One region of the Leclercia sp. genome, then DNA from elsewhere that is predicted to be linked to it. Evidence: predicted binding sites of a transcription regulator. Region 1 holds the regulator's gene; each other region holds the start of a gene.
What was found. The regulator Fur, encoded in region 1, represses iron uptake genes when iron is present. The targets are predictions, from matches to a motif close to ATAATAATGAGAACNACTATCAA.

Region 2: bfd (bacterioferritin-associated ferredoxin) is a predicted target of Fur. The motif match lies at 2,486-2,508, and genes of this name have one in related genera.
Region 3: efeU (iron uptake transporter permease EfeU) is a predicted target of Fur. The motif match lies at 2,040-2,062, and genes of this name have one in related genera.

What each region holds. Positions count from the first base shown of each region.
Region 1 covers NZ_DAIQCE010000002.1:45,414-50,437, reverse strand. The annotation lists gene glnS (glutamine--tRNA ligase) at 1-289, shown strand, start outside; gene chiP (chitoporin ChiP) at 723-2,129, shown strand; gene chiQ (ChiQ/YbfN family lipoprotein) at 2,179-2,508, shown strand; gene fur (ferric iron uptake transcriptional regulator) at 2,662-3,108, opposite strand; gene fldA (flavodoxin FldA) at 3,400-3,930, opposite strand; gene ybfE (LexA regulated protein) at 4,086-4,373, opposite strand; gene ybfF (esterase) at 4,502-5,024, opposite strand, start outside.
Region 2 covers NZ_DAIQCE010000005.1:23,485-28,508, forward strand. The annotation lists gene rplC (50S ribosomal protein L3) at 1-521, opposite strand, end outside; gene rpsJ (30S ribosomal protein S10) at 554-865, opposite strand; gene V7Q49_RS14325 (prepilin peptidase) at 1,253-1,726, shown strand; gene bfr (bacterioferritin) at 1,710-2,186, opposite strand; gene bfd (bacterioferritin-associated ferredoxin) at 2,257-2,451, opposite strand; gene tuf (elongation factor Tu) at 2,629-3,813, opposite strand; gene fusA (elongation factor G) at 3,883-5,024, opposite strand, start outside.
Region 3 covers NZ_DAIQCE010000001.1:1,657,894-1,662,917, forward strand. The annotation lists gene efeO (iron uptake system protein EfeO) at 1-1,113, opposite strand, end outside; gene efeU (iron uptake transporter permease EfeU) at 1,157-1,990, opposite strand; gene V7Q49_RS07905 (NupC/NupG family nucleoside CNT transporter) at 2,242-3,426, shown strand; gene V7Q49_RS07910 (DUF3574 domain-containing protein) at 3,567-3,986, opposite strand; gene putP (sodium/proline symporter PutP) at 4,103-5,024, opposite strand, start outside.

The DNA.
Region 1 (5,024 bases):
GGTGAGCGCGGCGCATGCGCTGCCGGTTGAAATCCGCCTGTACGATCGCCTGTTCAGCGTGCCAAATCCGGGTGCGGCAGAGGACTTCCTGCAGGTAATTAATCAGGATTCTCTGGTGATCAAGCAGGGCTTTGCCGAGCCATCACTGAAAGCTGCCGTAGCCGGTCACGCTTATCAGTTTGAGCGCGAAGGCTACTTCTGCCTCGACAGCCGCTATGCTACCGCTGACAAACTGGTATTTAACCGTACCGTTGGTCTGCGTGATACCTGGGCGAAAGCGGGCGAGTAATCCCTTTTCCTCCTGAAAACGCCGCGTAATGCGGCGTTTTTTTTGCCCGCAGCTCGTACCCTAAACCTTTAAATCTTCGCGTTGCGAATTAATTCTGTTTCTTAGAACGGTTAGCTTTCTCTTCCCTTTCAAAAATTAACCGCTATAGATACCGGATGTGATATTTAACTTTTATTTATTAAAAATAAATCGCTCATTCCGCACATTATTTTAAATAAAAATCCTCCCTCATTTCCTTTGTTACAAATCGCAACCAAATATGTGCGCTTTGTCATAATCCTGACTTTTGATCGCTGAAAAGCATTGATAATTCGCGTCGCGAAAAATAGTCTAGGGGCAGGAGATGTAAGCGGGTATTTCCGATTGCCTCCGCTTTTTACTTTTTTGTTTTTCGCCGTTTAAGGCGCTTTAAATACGTCAAAGAGGATTAATTATGCGTACGTTTAGTGGCAAACGTAGTGCGCTTGCGCTGGCTATCGCCGGTGTTACAGCAATGTCAGGCTGGATGGTTTCTCCGAAAGCCCAGGCCGAAGGTTTCATTGATGATTCAACCCTCACGGGCGGTGTCTATTACTGGCAGCGTGAACGTGACCGCAAAGATGTCGAGTCAGACAAATACAAAACGAACCTCGCTCACTCCACCTGGAACGCCAACCTTGATTTCCAGTCCGGCTATGCCGCCGATATGTTCGGTCTCGATCTGGCTGCGTTCACGGCCATCGAAATGGCGGAAAACGGCGACAGCGGTCACCCGAACGAAATTGCCTTCTCCTCCAGCAACAAAGCTTATAAAGAGGACTGGTCCGGCGATAAGAGCGGGATCAGCCTGTACAAAGCGGCGGCTAAATTTAAATACGGTCCGGTCTGGGCACGCGGTGGCTGGTTGCAGCCAACCGGTCAAACCCTGCTGGCGCCGCACTGGAGCTTTATGCCGGGTACCTATCAGGGTGCTGAAGCCGGGGCCAACTTTGACTACGGTGATAGCGGTGCGTTGAGTTTCTCGTACATGTGGACCAACGAATATAAAGCGCCGTGGCACCTCGAGATGGACAAGTTCTATCAGAATGACAGGAAAACCCGCGTCGACTATCTCCACTCCTTCGGCGCGAAGTACGATTTCAAAAACAACCTGATTCTGGAAGCGGCCTTTGGTCAGGCTGAAGGTTTTATCGATCAGTACTTTGCTAAAGCCAGCTACAAGCTTGATATCGTGGGTGGCCCGCTCTCCACCAGCTATCAGTTCTACGGCACGCGTGATAAAGCCGACAGCGGCACCGAGAATGATATCTACGATGGTACAGCATGGCTGCAGGCGCTGACGCTGGGCTACAAGGTCGGCCAGGTCGATTTACGTCTGGAAGGGACTTACGTCAAGGCGGAAGGGCAGCAGGGTTACTTCCTGCAGCGTATGACCCCAACCTATGCGTCTTCCAACGGTCGTCTGGACGTGTGGTGGGATAACCGCTCCGACTTTAACGCCAACGGCGAAAAAGCGGTCTTCTTCGGTGCCATGTATGATCTGAGCAACTGGAACCTTGCGGGCTGGAGCGTTGGCGCGTCCTATGTCTATGCCTGGGATGCGAAACCGTCAGACTGGTTAATCAACAGCGCCGGTCAGCGTGAAGATATCGCCTCCAACAAGATTAAGGAATCGGCCTACAGCCTGGATGCGATCTACACCCTGCAGGACGGCCGCGCGAAAGGAACCATGTTCAAACTGCACTTCACGCAGTATGACAACCACTCCGATATCCCAAGCTATGGCGGCGGCTACGGCAACATCTTCCAGGATGAGCGTGACGTGAAGTTCATGGTTATCGCCCCGTTCACCATCTTCTGATGACAATCCGGGCGGGGACTCACTCCCCGCCTGACTGGAGATCGTTATGTTGAAAAAAATCGTCATGGTCGCAGTGCTGGCATCAGGACTGGCCGCCTGCGCACAACCCCAGACCCAGAAAGAAGATACCCGTCTGAAAGAGGCCTACAGCGCGTGCATCAATACCGCTGAAGGGTCACCGGAAAAGATTGAAGCCTGTCAGAGCGTGCTGGACGTGCTGCGTCAGGAGAAGGCGCACGAACAGTTTGCGACCCAGGAAACCGTCCGGGTGGCGGATTACCAGGCCTGTATTCAGGCGCGTAAAACGGGTAACAATCAGGACGTGACCAAAAACTGCGATAAAATCTGGCAGGAGATCCGCAGCAACAACGCGAAGTAATGAGCTGTTTGCCACGCCCGGTGGCGCTATGCTTACCGGCCTGGGGGTGATTTCACCCTTGTAGGCCCGACAGCGCAGCGCCACCGGGCTTTTTTACATTATCGCAGGCAAAAAAAAGCCAACCGTCAGGTTGGCTCAGAGTCTATGCAAAGATTATTTGGTGTCGTGCGCGTGGTCATCTTCGCGGCAGTCGCCTTCGGCACAGTGGCCATACAGGTACAGACTGTGGTTGGTCAGACGAATGCCATGACGTGCGGCAATTTCGCGCTGACGTAATTCGATGGAATCATCGCTGAATTCGATCACTTTGCCGCAGTCGAGGCAAATCAGGTGATCGTGGTGGTGCTGCTGCGTCAGTTCAAACACGGATTTACCGCCTTCGAAATTATGACGCGTTACGATGCCTGCATCGTCGAACTGGTTCAGTACACGGTAAACGGTAGCCAGACCAATCTCTTCGCCCATGTCGATCAGACGCTTGTATAAGTCTTCCGCACTGACATGATGGTTATCCGGACCCTGAAGCACTTCCAAGATTTTTAACCGTGGAAGCGTGACTTTCAGTCCGGCCTTCTTTAATGCGGTGTTGTTGTCAGTCATGCGGAATCTGTCCTGTTGCTAAACGATTCACTTCTAAAGAAGAAGTGACAGAAAATGCACCTGGGATAATGCGTCTCATTATAGAACTGCCATGACGTAATGAAAACTGCAAGTCTCAAGTAAAGTATGCTTATAAAAACGTGGTACCGCCAACAAAGTTGTTACAAGGTTCCCCGTTTACTCCTGGATCATTGTACAGGTATGGCAGCAAAAGTTAAAAATTTGTAGCAATTATTTTGATTGGTATTACCTATCGATGCGGCGCAACTTTAGCGTTGCGCCGCGACATCATCAGGCGTTGAGGATGTCGTCGAGGTGCAGTTCTTCGCGAACCTGTTTTACCCATTTGTCGACGCGCTCAGCGGTCAGTTCCGGCTGTCGGTCTTCGTCGATGGCGAGGCCCACGAAGTTATTGTCATCGGCCAGACCTTTAGAGGCTTCGAAGTGATAACCGGCAGTTGGCCAGTGTCCTACGATCACCGCGCCGCGTGGCTCAATGATGTCGCGAATGGTGCCGAGGGCATCGCAGAAGTACTCTGCATAGTCTTCCTGGTCGCCACAGCCAAACAGGGCCACCAGCTTGCCGTTGAAATCGATCTCTTCCAGAGAAGGGAAGAAGTCGTCCCAGTCACACTGCGCTTCACCGTAATACCAGGTCGGGATGCCCAGCAGCAGAATATCGTAGCCTTCGATATCTTCTTTGCTGCTTTTCGCAATGTCATGCACATCGGCAACGTCTTTACCCAACTGTTTTTGAATGTTTTTTGCGATATTTTCGGTGTTACCCGTGTCGCTGCCGAAAAAAATGCCGATGATTGCCATGAGTAAAATAACCTCTTGATACTTAATGGTATGGTGGCGCAATTTAGCCACGGATAAGGGCAATCATAGCAGAACAGAGAAGCCTGCGGAAACTGCTATCACGCAGGACTGCACTCTGTGCTACATGAAAGCAACAAGAAGGGGAGTTTTCTGACTTACGCTTTGCCGTGCCATTTCTCGAGCTGCGCGATCAGCATCTCTTCAATAAGCTCACTGCGGCTGATCTCACGGGCATTCGCCAGCTCATTCAGCGCATCGACGGCTTCAGCATTCATTTTCAGCTCGACGCGTTTAAGCCCACGACTTTTATCGCGTTTAAGCTGATTGCGCTTATTAATGCGCAGCTGTTCATCACGCGAAAGCGGATTGGTTTTCGGTCGTCCCGGGCGACGCTCATTCGCGAACAGATCTATTGTCGTGCGGTCCGTGTGTTCTTTGGCCATGATTCTGAGACTTCGGGGGAAACAAGACACCCTGCTAATGCCCGGGCGATAAGCGCGCCATCATACATCACCGAAAACGGCACGCCAACGACTGGAGGCCCGCAGGCGACCAGTCGCTCTCTTTTTAATCAATTTTCGATGTCAGCGAGGTAACGGCGAATAGCGCGCAGCACCGCGTCCGGTTTTTCGGCATGGACCCAATGTCCGGCCCCGGCAATGACGTGCGCTCGCGCCTGAGGGAACTGCGCCAGCAGCGCATCACGGTACGCTTCGGTCACATACGGCGAATTGCCGCCGGTAATAAACAGGGTTGGATGCGGCCACGCGGCGACCGGCTGCCAGCCGACGATCTGATCGTATTGGTCCCAGAGAACCGGCACGTTGAAGCGCCACTGGCCGTCGACGAAGGATTTCAGCAGGAACTGCACCACGCCTTCTTCGTCAAGGTGTTCACGCATCAGCGCCGCAGCCTGCTGGCGGGTGCTGACGCCTGCGTCCGTCACGGCGTTAATGGCGGCGAAGATCTCATCGTGGCGGCGCACGTCATAATCCACCGGCGCGACGTCGATCACCACCAGCCCGGCAATGCGCTCTGGTGCGAGCGCCGTCAGCGCCATTACTGCTTTACCGCCCATTGAGTGACCAATCAGG
Region 2 (5,024 bases), on a different contig from region 1:
CTCTGAACGGTCACACGTTCGTTACCCAGCTGACCTGCCATTTTCTTGCCTTTGAACACTTTGCCCGGAGTCTGGTTCTGACCGATAGAACCCGGAACGCGGTGGGACAAGGAGTTACCGTGCGTGGCATCCTGAGTACGGAAGTTCCAGCGCTTAACGGTACCAGCAAAACCTTTACCTTTAGAGGTACCGGTTACGTCAACTTTTTTAACTTCTGCAAACAGCTCAACGCTAATGTCCTGACCTACGGTGAACTCTTCGCCTTCAGCAAGACGGAATTCCCACAGACCACGGCCAGCTTCAACGCCAGCTTTAGCGAAGTGACCCGCTTCCGGTTTGGTTACACGGTTAGCTTTTTTAGCACCAGTGGTAACCTGAACGGCACGGTAGCCATCGTTAGCCAGATCTTTAACCTGAGTAACGCGGTTTGCTTCAACTTCGATTACGGTTACTGGGATAGATACGCCATCTTCAGTGAAGATGCGGGTCATGCCCACTTTTTTACCGACTAAACCAATCATTGTATCAACCTCTCAATCGCTCGATGACCTGATTAACCCAGGCTGATCTGCACGTCTACACCGGCAGCCAGATCCAGACGCATCAGAGCATCAACGGTTTTCTCGGTTGGCTCAACGATGTCAACCAGACGCTTGTGAGTGCGGATTTCGTACTGATCACGCGCGTCTTTGTTAACGTGCGGGGAGATCAGAACGGTAAAGCGCTCTTTGCGGGTCGGCAGCGGGATCGGACCACGGACTTGCGCACCAGTGCGCTTAGCAGTCTCGACGATTTCCGCGGTTGATTGATCGATCAGACGATGATCAAACGCTTTAAGACGGATACGGATTCTTTGGTTCTGCATGAGACCAGAGCTCCAATTATTTTATAAACGAAAATGATTACTACTCAAACCCATTACGATTGATGGGAGAGTGTAACCGTTCTTACGTAGCCCCCCAATTGGGAGCATTGTTAGGCAACGAAAAACAGTGTTGCCTGGGTTCAGATTGAACCTGCTGTCAATTACGACAAGCCCGCGCATTATACGTAAATCTCGGCAGGACGCAAGCCCCGTTTAGGAAATAGACGGCCCGGGTCAGTTTTGCGTGGCGGCTCGTAAATATTTTGCAACGTTGCGGCGAAATGCCGGTAGTCGGGAAGGCATTACGCAGGTCTTAGCTTTGCTGATTGTTTAACCCTACAGATTGAGTGGAGTATGGCCGCACACATTTTATAGAGGCCCTGAACGATGCTCACCACCCTCCCCTTCCTCTTTATTTATCTGGTTTTGACATGCTTATTAGTCCGTGAGGATATCCGTTCGCATCTGCTTCCGGACAAATACCTCTGTCCACTGCTCTGGGCGGGTCTGCTCTTTCACCTCTGTCTTCACCCCGATTTTCTGGCAAGCGCAGTCTTAGGTGCGATCGCAGGATACGCCGGCTTCGCGATAATTTATTGGGCTTATAAACTGATACGCAAACGTGAGGGGCTGGGTTACGGTGACGTGAAGTATCTGGGCGCGCTAGGGGCATGGCATGGTTGGTGTGTACTTCCTGCGCTGGCATTATCGGCAGCTCTGCTGGCGATGCTCTATCTTTTGATACGCTCTATGTGTAAGCCCGGAGAACAGATATTAAAAAACCCGCTGCCTTTTGGACCTTTCATGGCGGCAGCAGGTTTAATGATGGGTGGGCAAAGCCTGGTCAGCTTTCCACTTTGATCTGCGACTGGAGGTAATTCTGCAGGCCGATTTTACTGATGAGATCCAGTTCAGTTTCGAGCCAGTCAATATGCCCTTCTTCATCGGCCAGGATCTGGATCATCATATCGCGACTGACGTAATCGTGAACGCTGTCTGCGTAAGCGATGGCTTCACGAAGATCTTTTGCGCCGTCGAGTTCTAGCGCGAGATCGGAGCGTAGCATCTCTTCAACATCTTCACCGATACCCAGCTTGCCGAGATCCTGCAGGTTGGGGATACCCTCTAGAAATAAAATACGCTCGATATACTTATCGGCGTGCTTCATCTCATCGATGGATTCATGGTATTCGACGTCGTTGAGGCGAGTCAGGCCCCAGTTCTTGAACATTCTCGCATGGAGAAAGTATTGATTGATTGCGACAAGCTCATTTCCCAATAATTTATTGAGATAACTTATGATTTTAATATCACCTTTCATTATAGTCCCTCCGCTTCCACTCATTGAAGCGTAGATGGGGCTACAGGGATGTCAAAAAAAAGAATGAGCCTCAGGCAATCTCTTTGTATTCCGGGATCTGCATCAATTCGTCCTGCATGATCTCACGAGCAGCGCGAACGCACTTACCGCATTGATTTCCTACTGGAATAAACTTACGCAGTTGCTGAAAAGATTGTGGTTGAAACTGGCGAACGGCCTGACGGATTTTTTTATCACTTACACCATTACATAAACAAACGTACATAACCACTCCCGTTCAAAATATGCGCAAAGTGTAAGTGAGAATAATTATGATTACAATAGCACAAGCACGGAGATACGGGGCGGGAGCCAACAAAAAATGCGAAAATTTGTGACAGGAAGAAACGCAGGACAACAAAAAAGGACGCCGAAGCGTCCTTTTTAATTCAGGGATAATTAATTAGCCCAGAACTTTAGCAACAACACCCGCGCCAACGGTACGGCCGCCTTCGCGGATTGCGAAGCGCAGACCATCGTCCATTGCGATTGGGTGGATCAGGGTAACAACCATCTTGATGTTGTCGCCTGGCATTACCATCTCAACGCCTTCTGGCAGTTCGATGGTACCGGTCACGTCAGTAGTACGGAAGTAGAACTGTGGACGGTAGCCTTTGAAGAACGGAGTATGACGGCCGCCTTCGTCTTTGGACAGGATGTACACTTCAGATTCGAACTTGGTGTGCGGCTTGATGGAGCCTGGCTTAGCCAGAACCTGACCACGTTCGATTTCTTCACGTTTGATACCACGCAGCAGAACACCAACGTTCTCACCGGCACGGCCTTCGTCCAGCAGTTTGCGGAACATTTCAACGCCGGTACAGGTAGACTTGGCAGTCTCTTTGATACCAACGATTTCAACTTCTTCGCCAACTTTAACGATACCGCGCTCTACACGACCGGTAACAACGGTACCACGGCCGGAGATGGAGAATACGTCTTCGATAGGCAGCAGGAACGGCTTGTCAATCGCACGCTCTGGCTCTGGGATGTAAGAATCCAGGTAGCCAGCCAGTTCGATGATTTTCTCTTCCCACTCTGCTTCGCCTTCCAGCGCTTTCAGCGCGGAACCGCGAACGATTGGGGTGTCGTCGCCCGGGAAGTCGTACTGAGACAGCAGCTCACGCACTTCCATCTCAACCAGTTCCAGCAGCTCTTCGTCATCAACCATGTCGCATTTGTTCAGGAACACGATGATGAAAGGAACGCCTACCTGACGACCCAGCAGGATGTGCTCACGGGTCTGAGGCATAGGGCCGTCAGTCGCAGCAACAACCAGGATCGCGCCGTCCATCTGCGCAGCACCGGTGATCATGTTTTTAACATAGTCGGCGTGGCCCGGGCAGTCTACGTGTGCGTAGTGGCGAGTCGGGGTGTCATATTCAACGTGGGAAGTGTTGATGGTGATACCACGAGCTTTTTCTTCTGGTGCGTTATCGATCTGGTCGAATGCACGAGCAGAACCACCGTAGGTTTTAGCCAGAACGGTAGTGATTGCAGCGGTCAGGGTAGTTTTACCGTGGTCAACGTGGCCGATAGTACCAACGTTGACGTGCGGTTTTGTACGTTCAAATTTTTCTTTAGACACGGCTATATTCCTTACTATAGTGCTCTCCCCTTTGGAGAGAGCACGGGACTTAGGTTTTAATCCTGTGGATTATTTACCACGGGCTTCAATTACGGCCTGAGCAACGTTGTTCGGCGCATCATCATACTTCAGGAATTCCATGGTGTATGATGCACGACCTTTGGTCAGAGAACGCAGCTGAGTTGCATATCCGAACATTTCAGACAGCGGAACTTCAGCGTGGATCTTAACGCCAGTTACTTCAGATTCCTGACCACGCAGCATACCGCGACGACGGCTCAAGTCACCGATAACGTCACCGGTGTTCTCTTCAGGAGTTTCTACTTCAACCTTCATGATCGGCTCAAGCAGAACTGGTTTCGCTTTCTTAAAGCCTTCTTTAAAGGCGATAGAAGCAGCCAGTTTAAACGCCAGTTCAGAGGAGTCAACGTCATGGTAAGAACCGAAGTGCAGACGAACACCCATGTCTACTACCGGGTAACCAGCCAGCGGACCAGACTTCAGCTGCTCCTGGATGCCTTTATCAACGGCAGGGATGTATTCGCCAGGAATCACACCACCTTTAATGTCGTTGATGAACTCGTAACCTTTAGGGTTAGAGCCCGGCTCCAGTGGGTACATGTCGATCACAACGTGACCATACTGACCACGACCACCAGACTGCTTAGCGTGTTTACCTTCAACATCGCTAACTTTCTGACGAATCGCTTCACGGTAAGCAACCTGAGGTTTACCTACGTTAGCTTCAACGTTGAATTCACGACGCATACGGTCAACGATGATGTCAAGGTGCAGTTCACCCATACCAGCGATGATGGTCTGATTAGATTCTTCATCAGTCCATACGCGGAATGATGGGTCTTCTTTAGCCAGACGGCCCAGAGCCAGACCCATTTTTTCCTGGTCAGCTTTGGTTTTTGGTTCAACGGCGATAGAGATTACCGGCTCAGGGAACTCCATACGCTCCAGAATGATTGGGTGATCTGGGTTACACAGGGTGTCACCAGTAGTCACGTCTTTCAGACCGATAGCAGCAGCGATGTCGCCCGCACGAACTTCTTTGATCTCTTCACGTTTGTTCGCGTGCATCTGTACGATACGACCGAAACGCTCACGTGCGGATTTCACGGAGTTCAGGATGGTGTCACCGGAGTTAACCACACCAGAGTACACGCGGAAGAACGTCAGGTTACCCACGAACGGGTCGGTAG
Region 3 (5,024 bases), on a different contig from region 1:
TACGCCACGCAGCTGCGCCAGATCTTCTGCCAGGGTGGTAATCGGCCCTTTCAGGGCGTTACGGTCGGCATCGGTCAGCTTGTCGTAGGTTTCAAACCCGTCCTGGGTGCGGTATTTCGCCAGAATGGTGGTGACCTTCTTAAAGTTGGCATCCACTTTCGCCAGCAGTTCGCTGTTATCTTTCTGCAGCTGCGGACGCAGCAGGTCAACGATCTTCTGCGCACCTTCGACGTTGGCCTGGAAGTCCCACAGGTCAGTGTGGCTGTAGCGATCTTCTTCTCCGCTGATCTTGCTGGCCGCCACTTCTTCAATCAGCCCTGCCGCACCGCCCACCACTTTCGACGGCGGGAAGGCCAGCTCGCTGATGCGTTTTTGCAGCTCCAGCACGTCGCTGTTCAGCTGGGTGGCGTACTGCTCCATCCCTTTGGTGGAGTTGTCGCCAAACAGCGCTTTCTCCAGACGGTGGAAGCCGGTGAATTTCGGATCGGCGGCCTTCTGCTCGTAATCATCTTCACGGGCATCGATGCTGCCATCGAGGTCAGAGAACAGCTCGGCAATCGGCTCGATGCGCTCGTAGTGCTGACGGGTCGGCGCATACAGGGATTTCGCTTTTTCGATATCGCCTGCTTTCACCGCGTCGGTAAAGGCTTTAGTGCTGGCAGCCAGATCCGCCGTCTCTTTGGTAACGTAGGCTTTATAGGCGGTGATGGCATCGCCGAGGCTCAGCAGCGCGTCGCCTTTGGCAGCATCAGCGGTGGCGGCTCCTTTCACGATCAGCTTGCCTTTCGGGTTGGTCAGCAGGCCGCAGGTCATGTCGTATTCCCCCGGTTGCAGATTGGCGGTCATCTTCTGGCTGAAGCCTGGCGCGATGTTTTCGCGCTCTTCTACCACCATTACCCCTTTGAGGATCTCCCACTCCAGCGCTTTCTGGCTGTGGTTCTGGATGATGAACTGGGTTTTACCGCTGTTGACCGTGACGGTCATCGGCTCACACTGTTTATCATTGACGGTAATTTTAACCTGCGGAACATCCGCGGCCTGAGCGGCGAAAGCGGACGCCATCAGCGCTGCAACGCCAGCCTGTAACGCACTGCGACGAAAGTGGATTGCCATGACTTTTCCCTTTTAAAAGTATGTTGTAACTACAGTGAGCACTTCAGGGCGCAGTACGCGACGGCTGAGCGCTGGGGCGCGATGGCATAAAGAACAGCGCCAGCGCCGGAATAAGATAGATAAAGTAGACCGCCACTTCGCTGACGCTCGGGGCTTCCTGATAGCCGAAGATCCCTTCCAGCAGGGTGCCGGTCAGCGAATGGGTAGACAGAACGTTACTGAGATCGAAGGCCACATCCTGGAAGTGGTTCCACAGGCCCGCCTCATGGAAGGCACGGATCGCCCCGGCAGCCAGTCCGGCGGCCACCAGCAGGATAAACAGGCTGGTCCACTTGAAGAAGACCCCGAGGTTAAGACGGATCCCGCCCCAGTAGAGCAGGAAGCCGAGCACCACCGCGGTGGCCAGACCCAGCATCGCACCCAGCGGCGGCCAGATGCCGACATCCTGCTGGAACGCGGCCAGCAGGAAGAAGACCGACTCCAGCCCTTCACGCGCCACGGCGAAAAAGACCATCATGATCAGCGCCCAGCCGTGGTGATTGCCCTTCGCCAGGGCGCTGTCCACCGCCTGCTCCAGCTGAACCTTGACGTTACGCGACACTTTACGCATCCAGAACACCATCCAGGTGAGGATCACCACCGCAATCAGCGCCACGATGCCTTCAAACAGCTCCTGCTCTTTTTGCGGGAATTCCCCGGTGGTTTCGTTGATCGCAATGCCCAGACCGAGGCAGAGGGCGGCAGCCAGGAAGACGCCAATCCACATCACGCCAATCCAGCGGCCGCGCTGGGTGCGTTTCAGATAGCTGGCGATGAGGCTGACAATGAGGGCCGCTTCAAGACCTTCACGTAACATAATGAGAAATGGAACAAACATGCCGACACCTTAAATGTTTTTCGCGGTCAACTGATGCAAAGAAAGGTAAATTCTTATGATAGTGATTATCATTACGGCAATAAGAAATACAAGCGAAATATGCTGCATTTTGATGACAGGATGTAAAACCATAAGGGGAAAATAATAACTTAAGTGACTAAAAGGTTTATAAGTTAAGACATAAAAGTTCATTTACGGTTACGGCAGGCTGTGGCTAAATGTGCGCCTCATTAATCTGCTGAAAATCAACTATGTATCAATTCCTGCACTTCCTGCTGGCGCTGGTGGTTATCCTTGCGCTGGCCTGGCTGGTCAGCTTTGACCGCCGCAACGTCCGCATTCGTTACGTTATCCAACTTATTGTGATTGAGATTGCGCTGGCATTCTTTTTCCTCCACGCCGAAAGCGGTCTGTTTGTTATTCAGTACGTTTCGGGCTTCTTTGAATCGTTGCTGAAATATGCCGCCGAAGGGACCAACTTTGTATTTGGCGGGATGGGTGAAAAAGGGCTGGCGTTTATTTTCCTCGGCGTGCTGTGCCCGATTATCTTTATTTCGGCACTGATCGGCATTCTGCAGCACTGGCGTATTCTGCCGGTGATTATTCGCGTGATCGGCACCCTGCTGTCAAAGGTTAACGGCATGGGCAAGCTCGAATCCTTTAACGCCATCAGCTCCCTGACGCTCGGCCAGTCGGAAAACTTCATTGCTTACAAAGGGGTGCTGGGGGACCTCTCGTCGCGTCGTCTGTTCACCATGGCGGCCACCGCCATGTCGACGGTCTCGCTGTCGATTGTTGGCGCGTATATGACCATGCTCGAGGCGAAATATGTGGTGGCGGCGCTGATCCTGAATATGTTCAGCACCTTTATCATCCTCACGGTGATTAACCCAACCCGCCCGGAAGCGGAGCCGGAAATTAAGCTGGAAAAGATGCATGAATCCCAGAGCTTCTTTGAGATGCTGGGCGAATATATTCTGGCTGGCTTCAAGGTGGCGATGATTATTCTGGCGATGCTGATTGGCTTTATTGCCCTGATCAGCGCCGTGAACGCCCTCTTCTCCAGCGTGTTCGGCCTGAGCTTCCAGCAGATTCTGGGCTATGTCTTCTATCCGCTGGCGTGGCTGGTGGGGATCCCGCTGAGCGATGCCCTGCATGCGGGTGGGATTATGGCGACCAAGCTGGTGGCAAACGAGTTTGTAGCGATGATCGAGCTGCAAAAAATTGCCGCGCAGATGACCCCGCGCGGGCTGGGCATTCTGTCGGTGTTCCTGGTCTCCTTCGCCAACTTTGCCTCGATCGGCATTGTGGCCGGGGCGATTAAGGGGCTGAACGAGAAGCAGGGCAACGTGGTATCACGCTTTGGTCTGCGCCTGGTGTACGGTGCAACGCTGGTGAGCCTGTTGTCGGCGAGCTTTGCGGGATTAGTGCTGTAGTGTAATGCCCGGCGGCGCTGGCGCTTGCACGGGCCTACAAGGTAAATGCAAAACGGCAACTTAGTTGCCGTTTTTAGTGTTTGCTCCCTCTCCCTGTGGGAGAGGGCCGGGGTGAGGGCATCAGGCCGCACCCGGTCTTATCAAAACTGCACGCACACCGGCTGGTCAACGCGCATTACCGACTCCTGGGCAAAGCGCTGCTTATACACTCCACGCAGCGCCTCGATATTGCTCTCGCTCCGGGCATCTTTTGCGTGGATCAGCATCAACGCCTTGCTCGATTCGCGCGCCACTTTCCCGTCATTCCCCAGCCACTGCCCACGGGCATCAAACACCGTTAAGCCATCGCGAAAACGCGGGGTGACGTCCTGGTCGACAAACTGCTGCCACTCCTGGCCGGTGATCGCCTCCCCTGCCGGACGGTTCAGGCCGAAGTAGAGGGTGGTTTGCTGCATCTGATTATCGGCCTTGCAGGTGTTATCCGCGGTGCTGTGCGAGGGGGCGTTACAGCCCGCCAGCAGTAAAATTGCGCCCGCCACAAGCCCTGTTTTGATTGTCATACTTCGCTATCCTCATTGTTATAAGTCCAGCGATATGAACGTAAGTTGCAGAAATTAGCAAGAAAAAAGCCGGGTAGCGCTAACGCTTACCCGGCCTACAGGAGGGAGAAGACAAATTACTCAGGCTGCAACTTCGACGGCGGCGCGGTGTGGTAATGCGCATCCGCTTCAGCAAAGCGTTTCTGCATCGCGGCAGACGGCGCTTTACCCAGCAGGCTGAAGACCACAATCCCGATGCTGCCAAAGATAAAGCCTGGAATGATTTCGTACAGGCCCAGCCACGCGAACTGCTTCCAGACGATCACGGTGACCGCACCGATAATCATCCCCGCCAGCGCGCCGTTGCGGGTCATACGTGACCACAGCACCGAGAACAGCACCACCGGACCAAAGGCGGCACCAAAGCCTGCCCAGGCGTAGCTTACCAGGCCCAGCACGCGGTTTTCCGGGTTTGCCGCCAGGGCGATGGAGACCAGAGCTACCACCAGCACCATAAAGCGCCCCACCCACACCAGCTCTTTCTGGCTCGCGCCCTTACGCAGGAAGGCTTTGTACAGATCTTCGGTGATGGCGCTGGAGCAGACCAGCAGCTGGCAGCTCAGGGTAGACATTACCGCGGCGAGGATAGCGGAGAGCAGAATACCAGCAATCCACGGGTTGAAGAGGATCTGCGCCAGTTCGATAAACACCCGCTCTGAGTTCTGGCTCACCGCACCCGCCAGGGAGGGGTTATTGGTGAAGTAGGCAATACCGAAGAAGCCCACCGCACAGGCACCGCCCAGGCAGAGGATCATCCAGGTCATGCTGATACGGCGGGCATGAACGATGGTGTGGTGAGAGTCTGCCGCCATAAAGCGCGCCAGGATGTGCGGCTGGCCGAAGTAACCCAGCCCCCAGCCCATCAGGGAGACAATGGCAACGAAGTTCAGCCCTTTCAGCATATCGACGTTTTCGATGCTCTTCTGCTGGATCACCGCCAGGGAATCACCCAGGCCGCCCACGGAGAGAATAACAATCACCGGGGTCAGGATCAGGGCA